One region of the Rossellomorea sp. QJM3NY_18 genome, then DNA from elsewhere that is predicted to be linked to it. Evidence: riboswitches for the same ligand, from Rfam matches in the RefSeq annotation. Region 1 holds a riboswitch; each other region holds the start of a gene.
The links. A riboswitch is a leader RNA that binds a small molecule or an ion and turns the genes downstream of it on or off. The one in region 1 is predicted to bind cyclic di-GMP.
Positions count from the first base shown of each region.

Region 1 (5,438 bases):
ACAATATTCATTCTAGAAAAAACGATGTTAGGTTACTACGAAGTGGCGATCTTTGATCCCCCCACTACGTTATTTCAAAAAATAACAAACGCTTTCCAGAAGGGGATGCTGGGTTCCGGACCCTATATCTATACGAAAATCGAAAAATACAATTGGTTCTTACGAAAAATTCTATTTCTAGTTGCCCTCCTCGTTCAGGGAATTCTTTCGGTCACCCTTTATACCGTTCTCTCTATGATCGTAGATTACATCTTTTTTGGTTAGAAGAGGATATATTCCCATTCAACCATAGACAGGGTCAATGGTATTGGAGAAGTATGTTACACCTCAACAAAATACATAACTATAGGAGTGAGCCCATGAACCATATACTAACCTGCACATCCGAAGAACTTGCCTTAATGGTCAGCTTATCAGGCTACGACAGTGTAGCAAAGGGGATTGCAGAGGCAGCGATCGGGAAGAAGACCGAACAGGAATGGATCGCCATCATGGAGGCGACGAGTAAACAGCTGATCATGAAGAGCATCCTGGATGAAGAGCGGGACGCAAGAGGAGAGAATCCTTTAACGGAGGAAATGCTCCACTTCATCGGGAACTATGTACAATCCAAGAGGATGATCCGCTGTTCCAATACACCGGCTCAGTCTGTGTTGATGATCCATCACTACGAGAACGATGAGTGGCTGCTTCACCTCATTGAAAAGGATATCATCCATGAATTCTCCATTATTTCGTCAAATGAGATGGAGCATTATATGAAAGAATACTATGGCATCCAGAAGCTTCATACGAACGAGCAGCGATCCTTCATTCTGAGCGAGAAGAACTTCGACCGCTTAAGCAATCCGGAAAAACTAAAAAAGGTCCGAAAAAGCTCGAAATTCACACCTGAAGAAGAGGTCAGCTTCGACCTGTTTACTGAGGATTTAAAACGCTTTGAATGGACATTATTCAATATATCCAACTTTGGAATCGTGTCACTGGAGGATGAAATGTATCTGGAGAATATCCTATTATTCCTTCCATCCACCCAAGGCATTTGGCTGAGCGAATACAGCGATGATTCGGCGACGGTCCATTTCCATTTAGCCGATGAGAAAGAATGGGAAGACATGCTGCGGAGCATCGGAGAATTTGCCTCACACCTGGTTGAACAAGGGTGATAATTCAAACAAAAAATCCTCACTTTCATAAGTGAGGATTTTTCATAGCCGTGAGAGGACGAACTGACCATCCTCACCGTTCAGATTTATAAGCAATATATCCACCCCAAATAGCTAAACATATCGTCACAATCACCCAAAAGCCAAACATCCAACTCACCTCAATTTCTTCACATTAAGCCGATTTCACTTGTCTTATGGTATATTATACCTTACTCCATTTAAGATAAGAAGCAAGGGGACGGTTCTTCTGCTTCCAAAACACCACTCTTTGATAACTTTTGTTAATTGCCCAAATTTAATAACCTTCGCTGATGTAAATTCATATTTTAATGTGGCTTTCTTCGAGAAGGCAATGATAGAGTAGACGGGTTCTAGGGCCTTTTCACCTATATAATCCTTTAAAGTTTGGACATGCCCATAGTTTTGCCAAATTGGATTGAATGACTTTTCTTTCTATACCATTTACATATTTTTCTTATTACTTTATACTCAATTTAAATATATTACTAATTTCCTATAATAGTGATAAAGGCAAACTTTCTGAAAGGGGAGGACGCAAAGCCATGAGTCTAAGGTGCTATTCAGCGCTATGATTGTCAGGTTGCCGTAGAAAAATTGAGCTATGGCTGTTTGCTTTAGCTTTTTTTATTTAAGGGAACCGGTCTGAGGTAATACGATTTTTATAAAAAATAATTATTGGAGGATAAAAAACTATGTATTTCGTTGATTTCGCAAAACGGCTATTTAAGAAGCAGAACACTGGAATTATTATTTATCTTATTCTTAATACACTGATTGTCATGGCTCTTTTTCAAGACATCTTTGTTGGTTTATCATTGTATCTGGTCTCTCTTACCATCGCATTATCTCCAGTTGGTGAATGGATGCTCCGCGTCCAACAAGGATGCAAACCGCTCTCACAAGAATATATTGACCGTCTTATGCCATTATTTGAGGAAGTTTATGGGAAAGCTAAAATGCTTGATCCATCCATTGCAGATCACGTCAAGCTCTTCATAAGTAACGATTCTAATCCCAATGCGTTTGCCACGGGCCGTAAAACCATCTGCCTTACCAGCGGCTTATTGCAGTACAGTGATGAACAAATCAAAGCTACTCTAGCACATGAATTTGGACATCTTTCCAACAAGGATACTGACCTTATTCTAATTGTATCAGTAGGGAATATGATCGTTTCCACCATGTTTGTACTCTATCGTGTGGTAATGTCAGCCGTTGGCATTATGGCAAGTATCGCAAACCGCAGCTTCGGGACTTTGATTATGACTATTTTCATCGACTTCATGCTAGTCGCGATGATGTGGCTTTGGACGAAATTTGGCACAATGCTCGTTATGCATTCTTCCAGAAAAAATGAATATGAAGCCGACCATTTTGCTTACCAACTAGGCTATGGTGATCCACTAATACAAGTTTTAAACAGCTTCAATGAAATGGAAATGAGCTTCAGAAAAGGATTGTGGGGGCGTCCAGTCATCCCGAATCATTTAAACGAATTGAAAAATTACACCAATCTGAAGTGGCGTAATCCACTTCCCAACAGAAAGCATTAGGGGGTCAGAAGCATGTTGTATAAACAAGAATTAAAGAAGGTCCTTGTTCTCATTGCGGTGGGGATTATTCTTGCTGCAGTGTTTCTATTTAAAGCCATCACAACATATTCCGGTTCAACTATACGTTTTGGTGTCAATGATTACCTAATTTTATTCATGATTATTTGCTATCCAGTTGGAATTGTGTATGGCTGGCGTCAAATCCTGAACTTATATAACACTATGAGAAGATCAGATCGTGAACATTGGGCACGCGGTGGCGGTAAAGGATATACCGCATTAATGATAACCACCATCAATCTTGCGTTTTCGGTTATTGTTACGTTACTCCTAGGGTGGATGATCGGAATAATTAACGCATATAACAAGCTATCACAATTAAAAAGAATGGGACATTAATAGAAAGGAAGTATTGAGATTCCTTCCTTTCAAATTCCACCTAAATTCAATTGAAGATCCTGCTTATACCCATAATTACGGAACCGCTGGCATGCTTTGGGATATTAATACGAAGTAGGATTGATTTATTAAAGAATAACACTATCTGGAGGATTCCATGAAACGATTCATGAGCACGATTTCCATCATTATTATAATGGCTGGCATTGTAGGCTGCCAGAGCAACAACACAGAAACCAAGACGGAGGAAACTTCTTCTACGACAGACATTGCGAAAGCGAGCAAGAATGATCCCACCTTTTTAAAGAAAGAAAAGAAAAGTGATAGGGAGTGGATTGATGAAAGCAAAGCAGATGGGTTCTTATCTAATGCCGGCATAGAAGGTCCCGTTCAATATATAGTACATGATCTTGATAACGACACTTTACCCGAAGTCACCGCTTATTATGGTCCATTTTCAGAACAGCTTACTGAGAATAATCACGGCTTAACAATTTTTAAACAGGACGATTCTTCACGAGCTTGGAAAAAAGCAGGGGAGTATAAGGATGATCTGGTGAATGAATTCCAGCTTCACGGAGTAATCGAAAACACGAAGAAAGAGAAATTCCTTGTGGGAAGCCAAACAGTAGCAAGTGCTACCAATATGTATTCCGCTTTAAAAATTTTTAAATATAACCCCTCTAATCAAGAGATTCGATCTGTTTCAACCATTGCCATATCGAACGAAAATCCCTATAAAGTCCAAATTAATAAGAATGCATTTTCACTGCAGATACTTGACGATAATGGCAATGTGCAAACTGAGCAACTATGGGAATTCGAATCTGATTGGATACTGAAAACTCAAAATAGAACCGTTATGCTAATGGATACCGAACAATATTTTGACAAGGCATTTAAGGAAGAACTTACTAAAGGACGATTAAAAGGAATTCCATATCCTCTTGGTACCAATATTCAAGAAATTAAAAATGAATTAGGCACTCCAGATGTTGAAGAATATTATCAAGGCGCTCCTACGTTTGGGTATAAAGATTCTAATTTATTCTTTAGCCACTTAATGAACGAAGAACAGCTTGTGTCCATACTTTATAACGTAAATAACACACCACAAACTTTCAAAGACTTGGAATCACTGCTAGGAACCCCACAGTATGCAGGCATCGATGAAATGTCGGGTTTATACACGCAGATTTACTCAATTAATAATAAATACGTGCTTATTGGAGAAGGGTACACCCACACCAAAGACTCAGGAATCGCAAGAATTCAATACAAATCCCAAATTGAATGACTTTAATAAACAAGAAAAGACACAGCTAGGGTACTATTCTGGTTGTGTCTTTTCACATTAGGTTTCTCGGGGTGAATACAGCCACTGAATTGTACCAGGCTTGCCATGTTTTTGTTCCACTAAGGACAAGTTTTTGTTCCACCTCTGCCATGCAGAGGACCACCCTTCTTGTTACTGACAGCCCTGTACGACCGAAAATTGACGGTTACTTTTGTCTCAACTCTTCCAAGTTTCATGTCCACAAGTCAAAAGGGAGGATCCAATATGAAGCTCCCCTTTTGACTATAAATTCACTTGATATATTGTGAGATTTTAAATAAAACTTCATGTCATTTCGGCCGACCACGACATACCATTCCCTGCCTAGTTCCATTCTGCAGGCTAGTTTCCTCCCGTCTCCAAGGTGAAGATCAAAGTGCTCACCGCAGCGCACCTTATATATAACTCTTGTAGTCCTCCCAAAGAACAATCCAACAGTCCACTTCCTCACAATAATACATGTCCTTCCACCGGCTCCTCCGGAATCGATAGACTTCTTCCCATGAAAAAACAACATTTTAATATGAGAACAACCAAATAGTGACCATTTATATCAATCTATATTCAGATTCATTAAAGCCTTATAAATGTTTTTTTAAAAGGGATAAATTTTATTGATATAAATCCCCATTTATCTTAGTGTCTTAGTGAAATATTTAAAGTTTGCAAATCATTCTTTAGAAGCTGTAATCCCTAAAGTATAAATATGCTCGTATTTTTTTGTGATTGAGCCAATTGAAAACTCTTCTTCAACTCTATTTCGGGCATCTAATAAAATATTTTCAAACTTCAGCTCTTCAATTTCTAAAACTTTATTAATTTCATTTGCAATTTTTTGAGGCTGACGTTTTGGTATTACAGAGCCATATTCCCCTATAATGTGAGTGCTATCTCCTGCATCTGTGACTAGACAATATGTTCCGCATGACATCGCTTCACCCACTACGTTTGGAAAGCCTT
Region 1 covers NZ_CM149659.1:4,043,308-4,048,745, forward strand. Annotated here, with positions in the region: gene AC0VXY_RS20750 (hypothetical protein) at 1-264, shown strand, start outside; gene AC0VXY_RS20755 (hypothetical protein) at 360-1,166, shown strand; cyclic di-GMP riboswitch class I at 1,690-1,778, shown strand; gene AC0VXY_RS20760 (M48 family metalloprotease) at 1,883-2,743, shown strand; gene AC0VXY_RS20765 (hypothetical protein) at 2,756-3,142, shown strand; gene AC0VXY_RS20770 (DUF4309 domain-containing protein) at 3,300-4,439, shown strand; gene AC0VXY_RS20775 (DUF5348 domain-containing protein) at 4,672-4,995, opposite strand; gene AC0VXY_RS20780 (glycosyltransferase) at 5,149-5,438, opposite strand, start outside.

Region 2 (5,438 bases), 150 kb from region 1:
GCGATGTTGACCGATGTTTCATAACGGTCTTTACCTGAAATTCGAAAAGGATTCTTTTTAGCAAGTTGTTTTTCCACCTGCTCTGAGATGACTGCTTTCCCACCCACAATAATCGTATCCGTAACAGACTTCAGGGCTCCCTTCGTTTCACTCGCTAATTCTTGTTTAGGGCTCAAAAGGATCGGAATCCCATTGGATGCAGCATATGGGGCGATGGATAATGCATCCGGGAAGTTACCGCCATAGGCGATGACTGCTTGTTTATAATCACCCAGTTGCTTGGCAATGTTAGCTGCCGTTTCATATCTTGTCTTCCCTCCGATCCGCTGTACATCCAAGCCGTTTTTCCTCAGGTCCTTGGCAACTTCCTCGGATATTGCACCCTCCCCTCCTAAAATGACCACTTTCTTTGCCCCTAATTCTTTTATTCGTGCTTTCACCTTATTATTTAAGCTGCCTTTTGGATTTAATAGTATCGGTGCATCTTCTTGATAAGCAAAGGGGGCACCTGCCAAGGCGTCAGGAAATGTGGTGTCTCTTGTTAATACAACCGTATCTGAACCGTCCGGCCATCCTGCCTTTGAGATTTCAATGGCAGTATCGTACCGGTCGTTCCCGTATATCCGATACACATTATCTGTGGCTTCTTCTCCAGTAAAAGCGGTGAGTCCATATACTCCGTCTTCACCAAACATGTTTAGATCTGTGGCTACCAGATAATACGAACCTGGCGGTAAAGAATAATAGATCAGTAGTTTTTCACTTCCCTCTTGGAGCAATTCATCCGGATAAATCGGCTCGCCATTCGGACTGAATAGCAAATATCCAAGGTCATTGAGTGGCGTCAATGTGGTTCCGTAAATATACGTATCTTGAGTTTCATCCATACTTAAGCTATAAAAATCCAAATCTTCTTCCCACCAAAAGCTTCCAAATAGGATATCGTCAAGTTGTATAGCGTCAGCCTGATGAGGGGAATCATTGGGTTCCTGCTCATATATATCCCCCATCAATTTCATATCATCTACTTTCTTAGAACCTCTCATCTTTTCCTTCAGTTCATGAGAGATTGAATCACCGAGTACCTTGAATGATTGTTTTTTTGAAACAGAGAAAATTTCTTTTTTGATGGATGATCGATCAAAGGTACCAGCAGCAAGTATTGGAGTGATACTGAAACTGAAGATAAGTAGAAACACACATAAGCAGGTGCAGATTTTCGTCATTACCTCAACTCCTATTCAATTTATTATGTAGGGCCTTTTTGCCACGCAGAAATGAAAATTTTTGTGAGAGGGTTCCAACGAGTGAAGCAAATCAATGATTTTGGTTAAATAATGAAAGCTGTGAGGTTCAAGCTTTGAAATAGTGCTAGAGATGGTGAAGGAGAAGGTAAGATATGCAAATGGAATATGAGAATTCCAGTGTGGTGATAGAATGGAAAACGGCGTATACGGTAGCTGGCTGGCATCGTCTCAACGACGGAAACCCCTATAGCTCTGCGCCACCATTTTTCAATGGGTTTGCCTTTATCGTACGCTTTTTTAAAAGTATTTATAATATCGGGTTTAGAAAATACGTTTCCTTGGTTTTCGGAAAACTTTTATAAAGATGCTGTTTTCTTCTGATCTAAAAATCTTTATCCCAAATATTTTTAATGGTGTCCAAATCTCTTTCATGTAATAACTCGGCACAAGGAACTCCCCCCTTATACTAATTAAATTTCATAAATCAATATACTTATATTTACATTATAAAACCAATATCAGAATAATCTATCATTTAAAAGAAAATACTTATCGACAAATTTCTCAATGACGGTGATTGTTTTTATTATAACGAACAGAAGAAGCCGCATATGACCATAATTGATTGATTGTACTCTCGCTATTTCAAATAAAAAAGAACTTCAATAAATGAAGCCACTGAAAAAGTAGTCACTTTATAAAAATGCTGTTTTTTAGGGGGTCAAATATGTCTCCCTACCAGTCTATCGTCGCTTAGAAGCGAATCTGGAGCCTCGTTTTTTAAACATCATTTTTCATCTCTAAAATGCTGGACTTTTTCAGTGGCCTCCAATAAATGAAGTTCCTTTTAATCTCTATCCTTTGACCTGACTCAAATAACTCTATAACATCCAGGTACTCTGTACAAATTCTACCCACAACATTCACTTTAGGGTTACTCTCTAAGTCACATCGAACAATCTGCATTTCACCCTTATACCGCCCATACAGATCATTATCCTGTGTAATCGTACCCCGTGGCCGCTCCTCGGTAAGTTGTGGAGGAATCTCGCTTTCCGTCCTTGTGTCCAACAACCGAAACACATCCCGGCCCGGATCCGGTCTGAGCTGGTACTCCCCTTGGATTCCATCACTTCCTCTGTACGAGAGCTCGATGACATCCTCCTGATCAAAGCGTACAAGTTTCCCCAGCAGTTCCACAGAACAGCCCGGGTCGCCAACGAATACACCCGACACGCCCCACCGTTTCAATTGTACGGCACTGACATAAGGACTTTGACCTCGGTGGTCTTCCAAAGTGGGAAGTCCCAGATGGAGAGGGCCACGCTTCTTTTCATCCCCCGGTATAAACGCATAGATGGGAATACTGAGCGTATCATACAAATGTTGCTGCTCCAGAAAATACTCCTCATCCAACCCTGTTTCCGGTTTCGGATAGAAATTATGCCAGGCAATCCTGTTTCCTGTTTCCAGCCCGCAATCGATCCACCGCTGCAGTTCTTTTTCTCCAACGGTACTGGCATTGATGGCGATCCGAAAATGACGGGATAACTCGAGCATTTCATCCGTCGTGAATCCATCGTCCAGTCTCAGTGACGTGACGCCCAGTTCCTTCAGCTCTTCAAAATGATGAAGCCCAAGCATGGCAGGCGTCTTCTTTGACACATCGGCAAACACCTGGAATCCTTCCCTTTTAAAAAGGGACAGGAGACCTCTCACCCTCTCAGTGCTTATGCCTGATTCTTCCGGAATATGAAGGGAGGTAAAAGCGAGTTTGACACCTGACGCCGAGGCACGAAGAATCCTCGCCTCAGCATCTTCATCAGACAGATAGACGGAAATTCCGATCATTCAAACTCACTCGCCATTTCATCCTTGAACCCAAACAGGTACGTCAAAGCAAATCCTGCCGCATAGGCAATCAATAGTCCAAGAGTATAGTAGAGGATCTCTCCGGCGTTGACTAAGAAGATCAAAGGCAGACCGGATACCCCGATGGCGAACGTCGCTACATCGAAGTACGCCTGGAATGCTCCACCGAAGCCTGCTCCTAAACAAGCCGTCAGGAACGGTCTTCCTAATGGAAGGGTGACACCGAAAATCAATGGCTCACCGATTCCAAGCATCCCGGCAGGAAGCGCCCCGCCGATTGCCCGCTTCAGCTTCTTCTTTTTCGTTTTCATGAAGATGGCAAATGCCGCTCCAACCTGCCCGGCTCCGCCCATGGCAAGGATCGGTAATAGCGGGTCATCCCCGATTGTATTGATCAGTTCTAAATGGACTGGCGTCAATCCTTGATGCAAGCCTGTCACAACGAGTGGCAGGAAGGTAGCGCCAAGGACGAATCCCGCAACAAGGCCACCCATGTCAATAAGAGAAAGGAGACCATTTGTAATAATGTCAGAAATAAAACCGCCAACCGGCATAAATACCGTGTACGTCAATAAACCTGTAACGAGTAACGCTATCGTCGGCGTCACAATGATATCGACCGCCTGAGGAATGACCTTTCGAACGTTCTTCTCAACAAATGCGATGAAGATGGCTGCAATCAGCACACCAATCAATCCACCCCGGCCAGGTAGCAGATTTTCTCCGAACAGTGTTACATCACCAATCGCGGGATTGATGATCAATATCCCCGCCAAGCCACCAAGTGCCGCCGATCCGCCGAATTCCTTTGCTGCATTCATCCCGACCAGGATGCCGAGGTAACCGAATAACCCGCTTCCGATAATCGAAAGCATCATGACAAGTTGGGATTCCCCGTTCAGCAAGCCTGCCTGAACGAAGAACTTCGTGAACCCGGTGATCAATCCTGACGCGATGAGCGCAGGGATGAGGGGAATGAAGATATTTGCCACGCGTCTTAGAAGCAGCTTGAATGGCGTCGCGTTCTTTTTCTTCAGATCAGCCTTTTGCTCTGCTGCCCGTGCCTTCAGGTCAAGATTTCCTTTTGTGGAGGCAGCGAGCTTCCCGAATTCTTCCGTCACCTTATTGACCTTACCCGGCCCCAGGATGACCTGATACGTTTCATCCTCCACGAACCCAAATACTCCTTCTATCTTCTTGATCTCGGCTTTCTGAACAAGGTCCTCGTTATACACCTTCACTCTCAATCTCGTCATGCAATGTTCATAGCTTGCAATATTATCAGCACCGCCAAACCGTTCCAAAATGACTCCTGCCAATTCTTTATTCGTCACTTTCACCTTCCCCTTTCGTTCCATTTATCGATTGATTGTCCCTCCCATTCTATTTCTATGAACGGATGGGGACAGGTACCCCTATACGATAAGACTATTTTTCAATGGCCAGCCGGACATATCCGTTGGCATCTTCCAGGCGGCTCTTCGCTTCTTCGTACCCGCAGCCGAGGGTAATCATCACAATCGAAGGTTTCACTTCATTATTCGCCTTCTCAAGCGTCGCTGCGGCCGTTTCTTTATCAGCCCCCGTGATGCTCTCGATGATGCCGATCGCCCGTTGCTCAAGCTTATAGTTACTGATATTCACATCCACCATCAGGTTTCCGTAGGCTTTCCCAAGCTTGATCATGCTTGCTGTGGAAATCATATTCAGCACCATTTTCTGAGCCGTACCCGCTTTTAACCGGGTGGACCCTGTCAGTGCTTCGGGACCTGCGTCGACTTCGATCGAATGCTCAGCTTCTGCAGAAATCTTGGAACCCGTATTACAGGAAAGAGCCACCGTGGTTGCCCCTATTTCCCTTGCATATCTCAAGCCTCCGATGACATAAGGGGTACGACCGCTAGCTGCGATTCCGACAACCGTGTCCACAGGAGTCAGACCGATTTCCTGCAGATTTGCCACACCCAATCCCTCATCATCCTCAGCGCCTTCCACCGCTTTCACGAACGCCTTCTCACCGCCGGCAATCAAACCGACGACGACGTCACTATCCACGCTGAACGTCGGCGGGCATTCCACCGCATCCAGGACACCGAGCCTTCCGCTTGTACCGGCTCCCATATAAATCAGTCTTCCGCCTTGAGAAATGGACGTCACGACCTTATCGACCACTCCTTCTATTTGTGGGATGACCACTTTGACAGCCTCGGCCACCTTCTGATCTTCCTCATTCATCATGTGAAGAATATCGCCGGTACTCGCTGTATCAATCCCGAGCGTATTCTGATTCACCTTCTCTGTTGATAATTCAAAAACATT
Region 2 covers NZ_CM149659.1:3,888,870-3,894,307, forward strand. Annotated here, with positions in the region: gene AC0VXY_RS20075 (cell wall-binding repeat-containing protein) at 1-1,226, opposite strand, end outside; cyclic di-GMP riboswitch class I at 1,453-1,538, opposite strand; gene AC0VXY_RS20080 (MupG family TIM beta-alpha barrel fold protein) at 2,028-3,098, opposite strand; gene AC0VXY_RS20085 (PTS transporter subunit EIIC) at 3,095-4,453, opposite strand; gene murQ (N-acetylmuramic acid 6-phosphate etherase) at 4,548-5,438, opposite strand, start outside.
Region 2: another riboswitch for cyclic di-GMP. It lies ahead of AC0VXY_RS20075 (cell wall-binding repeat-containing protein); the one in region 1 lies ahead of AC0VXY_RS20760 (M48 family metalloprotease).

Region 3 (5,438 bases), 490 kb from region 1:
CGGACCTATTGATCCCAGGCTTTGGTGGGGCGGTCTCCCGGGTAGCCGTGAGTTTGGCGATAGGTTTTTCTTTGTGTTGTGAAGTCCCACCAGTTCTTGGTGCTTTCAGGGTGATTAGCGTGGTGGACGACACACCTGAGTGAGTCTTCTACGCACGGGTCCATCCAAACACCGTACTTCTTTTCTAAGTCGATGATAAGGTCTTCTCCCTTCTCTCCCTTTATTTCTTCAAGGGAATAAAATCCAAGATCCTCTACAACATTGTGAGCCATATTAGGTCCAATAGAAGGGATCTGTTGGAAAATGGACATGCCGACTAAGTAACGGGATCTTTCCATCGTAATTTTAAGTGTCTCCCGGAGAATTCCAGGAGATAATTCATGTAGATCCCCAAGTCGTATCTTGGCTCTGCGGAGGGCAGCCCTCTCCTGATCAGTCAATGGAAGTTTCGGACTTTTTCTGTTCACCTTTTTCTCCTCCTTATCCTTTAAAGGTTTGCTGGCGGACAAGTTGGAAGTCTTCCACCGCTGGACGGTTGGTTTTCTTTTTAACTGTTTTTTGTTTCGTCTTGATCGGTTTGTTGTTCACCAGCACTCCGACTTTCGTTTGCTGGATTTCCTTCACTCCCTGAACAATCAGCTGCATGGCGATGATTGCAATCATAAAGGCAACGAGTGGAGCAATGACAATCCAGTACTTGCCAGTCATAAGTGAATTCTTCGTGGAACTGATCAGGCCCGACCATTCAAATGTTCCTGATTTCGGAGGATCCGGGACCAGACCGCCTGTTATGATCGTCCCTCCCAGGAAAAGATGAAATAATCCAAGATGGACGAGGATGAGAAGCGTCTGGATGAATTGCTGCCCCCATATGATGAACATCCGCGGTGCCAGGTGAGGGAATAGATGCGTCCAGAGCAAATGCTTGTTGCTCCCCCCGAGGAGCTTTGCTGACAGGACAAAATCCTGCTTCCCTATTAGTTTCAGTTCATTTCCAATTAACACAGTGGTCAACGGCAGTACAAGGATTGTTAAGACAACGGCTTCGAACACCAGCCTCTCAAAAATCGAGTGATCCCACCCTAACACAGGCAGCCCCCAAAGGACCGGTCTTAATAAGAGATAAGCGATAAGACTTAAAGGGAGAAAATGAATGGAATCCACCACCCGGTCAAGCCAGTTCTTCCTGCTTTCTTTTAAGTGAAAATGATAGGCAATACCAAGATAGAAGCCACCGATCACCCGCAGTGAAGCGACAATCAAAGCAAACAACAGGGTATACTTTGCCCCTACAATAAGCTGATCGAGAATACTGTAACCGAAGAAATCGGATCCGAGGATCATGTCCCCAAATGGTTTATGAGGAGGGGCACTGATGATCCGCCCCTCTTCATTTTTCATAAATTGAATTTGTTTGATTGGCTCTTCTTTCAACGCCGAATATAGGAAACTGACGGCAATCAAGCCAAATATTACACTGAATCCGGCAGCGAACTTGCCATTATGCATATGCTGCCACCACAGCCTGCGGATGGTTGAAAGAAAGCCCCATATCTTCCATTCAGTCCACTTTGTTTTATCCCGTTTATATTTCGTATGATCTTGGCTGCTCTCGTGATTGATCCACAGATAGACACCTTGATACACGACGAAAAAAGGTGTGTAGATCATAATCAATGAGATGGCAATTACCATCGGCCTGAAATCTTGAATGATATAATAAGTAATTCCCCTCATATTGAAAATGGTTTCAATGATGAATAAACTGGACAGCATCCCCCATATGATCAGCTTTCCATGATAGAAAAGACTTGGTGAAATATTTTTCAAAACATGTGAAAAGAGGATCCGTCCCCTCGACATCCCCTTACTCTGGGCAAATTCGATGTGAGGCTTCAGCAACTCTTCTTCCATAATGAAGATGAGGATACGGAAGAAGGAGATCATCGGAATGATGGACAGCGTAATTATCGGGGCAAGATAGATCTTCTCCTCCCCGAACTCCGTGAAATTCATCAGTTCCACTCCGAAATATTTAAATACATAAACAATCATAAGTTGAAGCATGAATGCGAACATTAAATCAGGCACCGTCTCCAAGAGATTTAGTGCTTTCTTAAGAGCCCGCGTGATCGGTCTCGGTAAAAACACAGTCAAGACGGTAAGAATAAAGGCAATAGCAAGCCCTATGCCCAAGGCTCCCCCGATAATTTGCAGAGAATACAGGTATGGTCCCCAAAGCATATCGAGGAAATCGACGGTAATCCCCTTATAGGAATAACTCCAATTGGCCCCATCCATAAAAACAAAGATGAACTTGATAAACTCCTCCAAGTAGCCTACAACATTATATAACCCTCTCTCCCTGAATACTTCGGGAGCAATACTCACGGCTAAAATCCCCATTAGACCGAGAATATAGTAAAAGATGAACCTGATCGGAAACTTGAGATATTTCATGAATAGAATCCCCTTTATTCTCTTTTTCCTCAGTTTAATAGAAATGTTAAATTTTTTCAATTTTATTTCAAGTCTGACAATTCGGTAACAAAAAGAGTGACTCCTCTAAGTCAGAGTCACTCTCCCGGTCTAAGCCAATAACCGGCTCGGCTTTCCTAAATAAAAGCCCTGTCCAATCGTTATCCCGATTTCCCTTGCCACCTGCATATCCTGTTTTGTTTCGATTCCCTCTAAGACAATCAATGTATCATTTCCGTAGAATTGGCTGAAAAAAGAGAGGAACCGCTGTTTCTTTTCATCCTGTGCCAGGTTCATGGCGAAATAGCGGTCAAGCTTGATGATTTCCGGTTCATATTCAATGGATTTCTTAATGGAGGATGTCCCCTGCCCGAAATCATCTATCGCATACCAGACGCCATATTGCTTCAGTTCCTTTAAAGACTCTTTTAACAACGGATTCTGCCAAAGCTCTTCTGCACTGGATTCATTAATTTCAAGCACGAGCCGTCCTTTAATATCAGGGTGGCGATCCATAAGATCGGAAAAATAGGTGTGAAAGCTCGGGTGCAAGATCGTGGTGATATAAATATTGAGAAATAACTTACAGTCCTCAATCCCGTTTCCCGAAAAATGTTCAAGGGCTTTTGAAATGGACAGAGTATCCAGTTTGTACAAGATATTGGCCTTCATGGCCGATTGAAATACACTTTCGGGATTTTCATTATACTTATTTCGCAAAAGACCCTCATAAGCATAGAGGGTTCGATGTTCACCCATATCATATAATGGTTGAAAATCATGGTAGATAAAGTCGTCTTGGAAAATAGTAAAGATGTTCATAGGACCCCTATACTCTCTCTTTAGTTTTGGTCTTGCCTACAAAAAAACCACACAAAAACGCATTATCCGCGTTCGCATGTGGTCGGTTGCGCTACTGGCTCCCCTAAATGTAAGCGCCCATCTATCATTTAGGTTCAAAGCCCCCAGTCGAATGGTCAGCTTATAAAGATATTTGTCTTATAAGAAAAATATACCACATAACTAGTACTTATGGGGTGTATTTTCTAGAAATTATTAGAAAATTCATAAAGAAAGACCTATCTTGATACAAATGGATTACCACTAATCCAGAACCGCCATGGATAATCCCTGGCTTCCCCCGTGTTATCAATCCCTATTCTTTTCCCTGCCGAGATGTTTTCAGGTTGATACCCCTCTGTAATCATGAGCGGCGGTTGTAAATAGCTCCCCCCATAATCCTCCATGGTAATGCCTAGTGCCTTCGTCAACTTTCCCGGCCCATTGGTCCAATTCTTCTTCACATGACCGGGTCGTCTCGCTTCCATAAGCTCTTGTCCATGGAGTGGCTCGACGGCTCTGATGAGGATCGCTTCAGGCTTTTCCCGTTCTCCGCTCACTACGTTGACCAGGCAGTGAGTATGCATGACGTATGTATAAATTCGGCCAGCTTCATGGAACATCACTTCCGTCCGCTTTGTACGCCTGTTTCCGTAACTGTGGGCGGCCCTGTCGATCGGCCCCATGTATGCTTCTGTTTCCACAATATAACCTGAAGCGATTCCTTCCTCCGTTTCTTTCACTAACACACACCCCAACAGTGATTTGGCAAGCTCCAGTGTCGGCTGCTCGTAAAAGGTTGGGGGCATAGGTGTATCTTTCATGATTTCACTTCCTTATCTACATTGTCTAATCTATTTGTACCCTACCACTGCCTATTTAAATCAAGAATCCACGATCGATGTCTAATGTGATGGTCATGGATTCCCCGCTTCGGTATTCTTGATTCCGATTACCCTACGCCTCTGGTCCCATTCAAAAATAATCCTATAGCTCATTGTGGTAGTCTCTCCACTGCTTTAAAATAAATGTATCAATTGGAAAAACAAACCAAAGTGAGGGATTGGAATGAAAAACGCATTTGCCATCATTATTGCATTGCTTGCATTGGGGACGCTCTATGTCATCCTAAATGACAATACATCATTGTTTGCAAAAGAAAGTCAGTCAGGGGATCGGATTGAAGTGACGAATGAAATCAAACATATCGACCTGGACCTGGAAAACAGCGACACAAAAGTCATACCGACTGACAAGAATGAAGTACAGGTCGATATAGAGGGAAAAGGGACGATGACCTTAACCGGGAATGGAGATACGATTGACGTTGTGGTCAAGCATAAATGGTATGAATGGATCGGATTCAATCGCAAATCAAACGTAACGGTTTATATTCCGAAAGGGTATAGGAACAGCGTGGAAATCGATATCGGCTCCGGCAATTTCGTGATGGCTGGAGAATCTGATTCAAAGAAATGGAAACTTGATGAATTGTCGATTGACATGGGATCGGGGAATATGGAGCTTGAAAACGTCGAGACAAAACTGTTCGAACATGATGGATCTTCAGGGGATTTGGTCGTAAACGGCCTCACAACAGAGGATGGAAAAGTGGGAATCAGTTCGGGGGATGTAGAGTTATCGAACTTTGAAGGTCCCCTTGTAGGCGACTTATCCTCAGGTGAATTAACGGTCACCATGGACTCCTTAAAGGGAGACATGACATTCGATGTCAGCTCAGGTGGAGTGAAGCTTGATCTGCCGGAGAAAGCAAGCTTTAAACTGAAGGGGCAGGCAAGCAGCGGGGATATTTCCTGCAATCTTCCATTAAAGAATCAAAAAATAGAAAATGGGGATATTACCGGGGTCGCAGGCTCAGGGCAATATACCATTGATGTTTCAGTATCCAGTGGAAATGTAGATATATATTAATGAAGAGTGCCGGGAACCCCCGGCACTCTTTTAATTATTTATGATGGAATGGGCATTTTCCTTCAATCGGTTCTACATCGTCTCCAATAAAGTACTGCTTCCACTCACGATGCTCCGGGTCCCCGTAATGACTGATATTCGGATGCGTTGGTAAGCCGTCCCATTTTTCGACCCGCTCTCTTACTTTT
Region 3 covers NZ_CM149659.1:225,148-230,585, reverse strand. Annotated here, with positions in the region: gene AC0VXY_RS01275 (helix-hairpin-helix domain-containing protein) at 6-467, opposite strand; gene AC0VXY_RS01270 (ABC transporter permease subunit) at 481-2,460, opposite strand; gene AC0VXY_RS01265 (EAL domain-containing protein) at 2,590-3,300, opposite strand; cyclic di-GMP riboswitch class II at 3,372-3,452, opposite strand; gene AC0VXY_RS01260 (DNA-3-methyladenine glycosylase) at 3,558-4,142, opposite strand; gene AC0VXY_RS01255 (DUF4097 family beta strand repeat-containing protein) at 4,387-5,250, shown strand; gene AC0VXY_RS01250 (YqcI/YcgG family protein) at 5,285-5,438, opposite strand, start outside.
Region 3: another riboswitch for cyclic di-GMP. It lies ahead of AC0VXY_RS01265 (EAL domain-containing protein); the one in region 1 lies ahead of AC0VXY_RS20760 (M48 family metalloprotease).

Region 4 (5,438 bases), 250 kb from region 1:
TTCAATCAGCTTGCTGGGCTTTGCCATACCGATCTTCGTCGATCCCTCTTCTGTATATACCGTCACTTTACAAGGAAGGAAATAGCTGACGAGCATGCTTTCTTCCAGCACCTTTTTCGCTTCGTGGGGATTACATACTTCCAGGACAACTACCTCTTCATTAAAATCAAGCCCTTTATCCTGAAGCTTGGCGGCCAGGTCAAGATTCCACAGAACCCCGAAGCTTTCTTCTTTCAAGGCTGCTTCCACGGCTGAAACCGCATCCTTCACATTCATTGAAACTTCTTTTGTATAATGGAACATATTGATCCTCCTTTTTGAGTCATGGTTACTTATACCTCTTAGCGTATGTAATGAAACGTCCTGTCAGAGGTCCGTCCCTCCCATTATTCCATCCCTCGGACCATTTCACCCATCATTTCTTCGTTCATGGGGCCGACGATTTTGTGCTGGATGAGGCCGTTTGTATCGATCATGTAAGTGGTCGGGATCGTGAATGCCCGGTACTCGTCACCGACATCCCCTTTTTCATCCATGAGAATAGGGAAAGTGAGTTCATAGCCGTCGACAAACTCCTGGACTGCCTTCTCCCCCTCATCCTGTGAGGTCAAGTTGACGGCAAGGATTTCGACATTTTCTTTTTTCGCGTTTTTTTTGTAATACTGTTCCATATGGGGCATTTCCGCTTTACATGGCGGGCACCAGGTGGCCCAGAAATTCAGGATCACTTTCTTGCCCTTGTAATCGGAGAGCTTGACTTCTTCACCTTCTAACGTGGTCAAGGTAAAGTCCGGTGCACGATCCCCTTTCGTGAGTCCCTGCTTGGCATCAGAAAGATCCATGGATTCCTTGGCCAACTGGGCAGCCTCTTCTCTTGCCTTTTTTTCCTGTTGATCCTGAAACAAATTAACCAGGAAGATTCCGATCAGCAGGGCAACGATTGCCAGAGCAAAATTTCGTTTATTCAATGTTCGTTTTCCACCTTCCGTAGATAAAGATTAGATAAGCCATCACGATGAGATACGTCCAGGTGACAGTGGTGAACACAAATCCTCCAGATATGGAATGGAGCAGCAGCTGAAGAAGGGTGAAGACCACCACTAATTGTATAGCCCACGTATCACGGTCATCTTCTTTTTTCGATAAAAATAAGACCAGTGCACCGTTGAGACAAAACTGGATGACCCCTGCAAGAATATCAGATTCCAGCAAGTGAACGACAAGTTCAAAGAAAACGACCGTACTCATCCAGGCAATGACGAGACGATATACTGTGTCTGCCCTTCTAACAAATATGTATAAAAGCACTGTCAGCAATCCTAACCAATATCCCCACCTGCCCCCATGGAAATAAAGGATCGTAATGGGATGTTCAATAACATTCTGAAAATCAACGACAATGACACTCAGCTTCCAGATGACCAAAAAGTAAAAAACACCATTTGAATACCAGTCGCTTGCCTTTCGATTCCAGAAGTAGAGGAAAAGAAATGTCAGAATGAACGAGGCGATGATCGCTCCCCAAGTAGATGGGAAAGTAAAGGAGCCTATGGTGTACCACCTTTCATCCATTTGTTTCTACACCTTTCATAGAGGTTTCTTCCAACTATTTTGTACTGGTTCATTCGTACGAAATATACCCTATTATGTATTAGTATCTTAAATTTTCATCTTTCAGGCAAGTGATTTACTCATAGTGTATCCCTTACTGTAATGATTACAGACAGCAGGGTGTTGTTTTTCCGCAAAAAAGGATCCTTCTCTGAAGGATCCTTTCATATACGACGTGAAAATGGTGTTCCACCCTGTGAAGGAATCAAAATCTTAAGCTGCTTTCAAGCCTTCAAGGATGAGTATGAAGTATTTGACAGTATCTCCACCTCGTTGATTGATAATGTCGATGTCATGAAGAATTCTTTTGACCTCTTCGGTACCAACACAGTCAATAAACATCTCACTCACTTCTTCCGCAGAGTACTCGCCAATATGAGTATACTTTAATGCTGTGCGATTCCTTCTGCAGAAACTTCTTAATTGTCTTTTTATATCTGCTAACTCCAACATCATCATCCTTCGTACAGATTCAAATCCCACCAACACAAACATTTCCAGAGAAAAAACCCACCAAAAAGGCAGGCTGAATGATACTAGAAAAAAATTAGAGTTAGTATTCATTGCTTCCATTGTTTTCGGTAACCCGGCGATCATTATTTAAAAATAGAAGACCCGTGGTTTTGCGTCCTAATTTTTCAATTAGTTTGCCTTTTTCGAAAAATCACTTGAACATATTTGTCATTATACTAGAAGAATAAGGATATGAAAACAGTCTTTCTCAAACAAGTTGTTGATTTCCTTTTTTCTTATCAAGTAATAGATAGGGTAGTTAGAAGAAAGAGTTCTTTTACCCTCGCTCAAAAAAAATCCCCCTTCAAAATAGAAGAGGGGATTTTAAACTTAAAAGTTGATATATTGACGTGGGTTTACAGCATTTGAATGCGATGCACTCCAAGAACCTCTGTAAAGTTCAAAATGTAAATGCTGTCCGAAAGAAAATCCTGTGTTACCCATGTATCCGATTTGGTCACCTTTGTTAACAGCTTGTCCAGTGCTCACTAGCGAAGAAGACATGTGAGCATACACTGTTGTGAACATTTGACCGTTGATGGAGTGAGTGATGTACACTACATTACCGTAGCTTGAGCTGTAATGGCTCTTAATGACATAACCATCTGCCGCTGCAGAGATTGGAACACTTCCTCGTGCTGCAATGTCTGTACCATAGTGGAAACGTCGCTCTCCGTTTAATGTATCCCAACCAAAGTTAGTTGTAATTGTTCCAGATGCAGGCGCTGTCCATACTCCTGAACTTACAGGGGCACTTGGGGCTGCTGCCGGAGCAGCTGTTGCAGAAGCAGAAGAAGATCCACTGCTACTAGTTGTCGCTTGTTTTTGTGCTGCTGCACGCTTTGCTGCTTCAGCTTCCGCCTGGCGCTTACGCTCGATTTCACGCTTGCGGGCTAATTCTGCCAGACGTGCTTGTTCAGCTTGGATTTCACCTTCAAGCTGGTGCTCCATTTTAGAAAGTTCACTCGATTCTTGTTCAAGGTTTGTTTTTTCTACCTTTAAAGATGCCTGCTGAGCTTCCAGCTGTTTGAATAGCTCTGCCTTTTTAGCTTTTTGGCTATCAAGTTCTTTTTTCAAGGATTCAAGATTCGCTTTGGAAGATTCCAGATCCGAAAGTTCTTTTTCTACTTCCGCCTGCTTTTTCTCTAATTCATCTTGATCACGTTTCTGTTCATCCATGATCTTTTTGTCTGCACTTACAATGGTATTCACTGCTGTTACACGGTTGATAAAGTCTCCGAAGCTGTTTGCTCCAAGAAGTACATCAATATATTTGGCAGATCCGCCTTTTTCCTGAATGGCGCGAGCGCGTTCCTTCAAAAGCTCATTACGCTCTTCAATCTTTTTCTTTAACTCTTCAATATCCGCCTTAAGCTTATTGATTTTTGCTGTTGTATCATCAATTTCTTTTGTTTTTTCTGCAATCTTCGTTTCTGTATCTTTTAATTTCGTACCGATTTCAGCAATCTGTGATTGAATATCTTTTTGTTTGCTGATGTTTTGGTCAATTTCTGATTTTTTCTCATCGATCTTGCCGTTGATGTGCTCTTTTTTAGATGAGATGTCGTCCTGCTGTTTCTTTAAGTCCTCCACGGAGGAGTTAGCGCTAGCAGTGGTTGCTAACGTTGGTAGACTTCCGATTGTTAATGCTGCTGCAATAGATAATGAAATAAAATACTTCTTGTTCAAGCGGCATGCTCCTTTCAGCTTCTATCAACCTATCAAATTTTACACTTTTAAGAACTTACGTACAGACATAAAGCTTCCCCAAGCCCCAATCAGGCAACCCATTAATAGAATCAATCCGTTTACTTGATAGATAAAGGGGGTAAAATCTAATATCTGAATAAAATTGTTTTGTAGTTTTGGTTTAATAAATCCATAGGCATAGTAATAACCTGACGTTACAAGAGCGATCGGGATAATAGAACCTAAAATTCCAAGCCATAAACCTTCTAATATGAATGGCCAGCGTACAAACCAGTTGGTTGCACCCACGAGTTTCATTATCTCGATTTCCCTTCTTCTAGCGACAATGGTGATTTTGATTGTATTTGAAATGAGGAACATCGCCGTAAACAACAGACCGATGATCAATACAAGTCCAACGTTTCGACTCATTTCCAGTACATTGAATAATTTTTCAATCTTTGCTTCACCGTATAGGGCTTCATTGACACCTTCGAACTTACTGATTTGACCAGCGATTTTACCGGTCTCCCTTGGATTGTCTGCTTTTACGATAAACACATCATATAATGGGTTATCTTGTTCAAATAATCTGAAATCGTCTCCCAAATCCTTGACAAGATTCTGAAGTTCTTCTTCTTTGGAAGAATACTCAACTGATTCCACACCACTTATATTTTGTATCTTCTTTTCTATTTGATCTGTTTGGGATTGTTCAGTCCCAATTTCAAGTAATACCCGCACTTCAACGTCTTTCTCAATATCGGTTGCTACCTTGTTCATGTTTAGCATTAAAACGATAAACACACCAACAAGTAGTAATGTCACGGTAACGGCACTCACTGATGCGAATGTCATCCAACCGTTTCGTGCGATGCTTTTGAAGCTTTCTCTAAGATGACGGCCATACGTTCTAGCTTTCATAACCGTAATCACCTCGCTGTTCGTCCCGGACAATGCGGCCATTTTCAATGGCGATTACCCGATGCTTGATCGTATTCACGATTTCCCGGTTATGTGTAGCCATGATCACCGTGGTTCCACGGTTGCTGATTTCTTCAAAAATGTTCATAATATCCCATGATGTTTCGGGATCAAGGTTTCCTGTAGGTTCATCCGCGATTACCAGCTTCGGAGTATTCACAATGGATCGAGCAATCGATACACGTTGTTGTTCCCCACCGGAAAGCTCATTTGGCAGCATTCTTGCTTTATGCTTTAACCCTACCAGGTCCAGTACTTCCATGACTCTTTTCTTAATTTGCTTTGGATGTTCTTCTATTACTTCAAGTGCGAAGGCAATGTTTTCATAGATTGTCAGCGATGGTAACAGCTTGAAATCTTGGAATACAACCCCCACGTTTCTTCTTAAATATGGAACTCTACTATTTTTTATTTTTGCGAGATTGATACCATTTACAACGATATCTCCTTTGGAAGGACGTTCTTCGCGATACATCATTTTAATAAAAGTAGACTTCCCGGCACCACTCGGCCCAACAACATAAACAAACTCGCCTTGCTTAATGTGGACGTTAAAACCATTTGCAGCCATGACACCGTTGTTGTACTGCTTGTAGACGTCTTTCATTTCTATCATTTTAAAATCACCTAATTTGTATTAT
Region 4 covers NZ_CM149659.1:3,792,697-3,798,134, forward strand. Annotated here, with positions in the region: gene AC0VXY_RS19640 (DUF302 domain-containing protein) at 1-303, opposite strand, end outside; gene AC0VXY_RS19645 (redoxin domain-containing protein) at 387-968, opposite strand; gene AC0VXY_RS19650 (hypothetical protein) at 961-1,572, opposite strand; gene AC0VXY_RS19655 (hypothetical protein) at 1,825-2,184, opposite strand; cyclic di-GMP riboswitch class I at 2,189-2,273, opposite strand; gene AC0VXY_RS19660 (murein hydrolase activator EnvC family protein) at 2,455-3,813, opposite strand; gene ftsX (permease-like cell division protein FtsX) at 3,853-4,737, opposite strand; gene ftsE (cell division ATP-binding protein FtsE) at 4,727-5,413, opposite strand.
Region 4: another riboswitch for cyclic di-GMP. It lies ahead of AC0VXY_RS19655 (hypothetical protein); the one in region 1 lies ahead of AC0VXY_RS20760 (M48 family metalloprotease).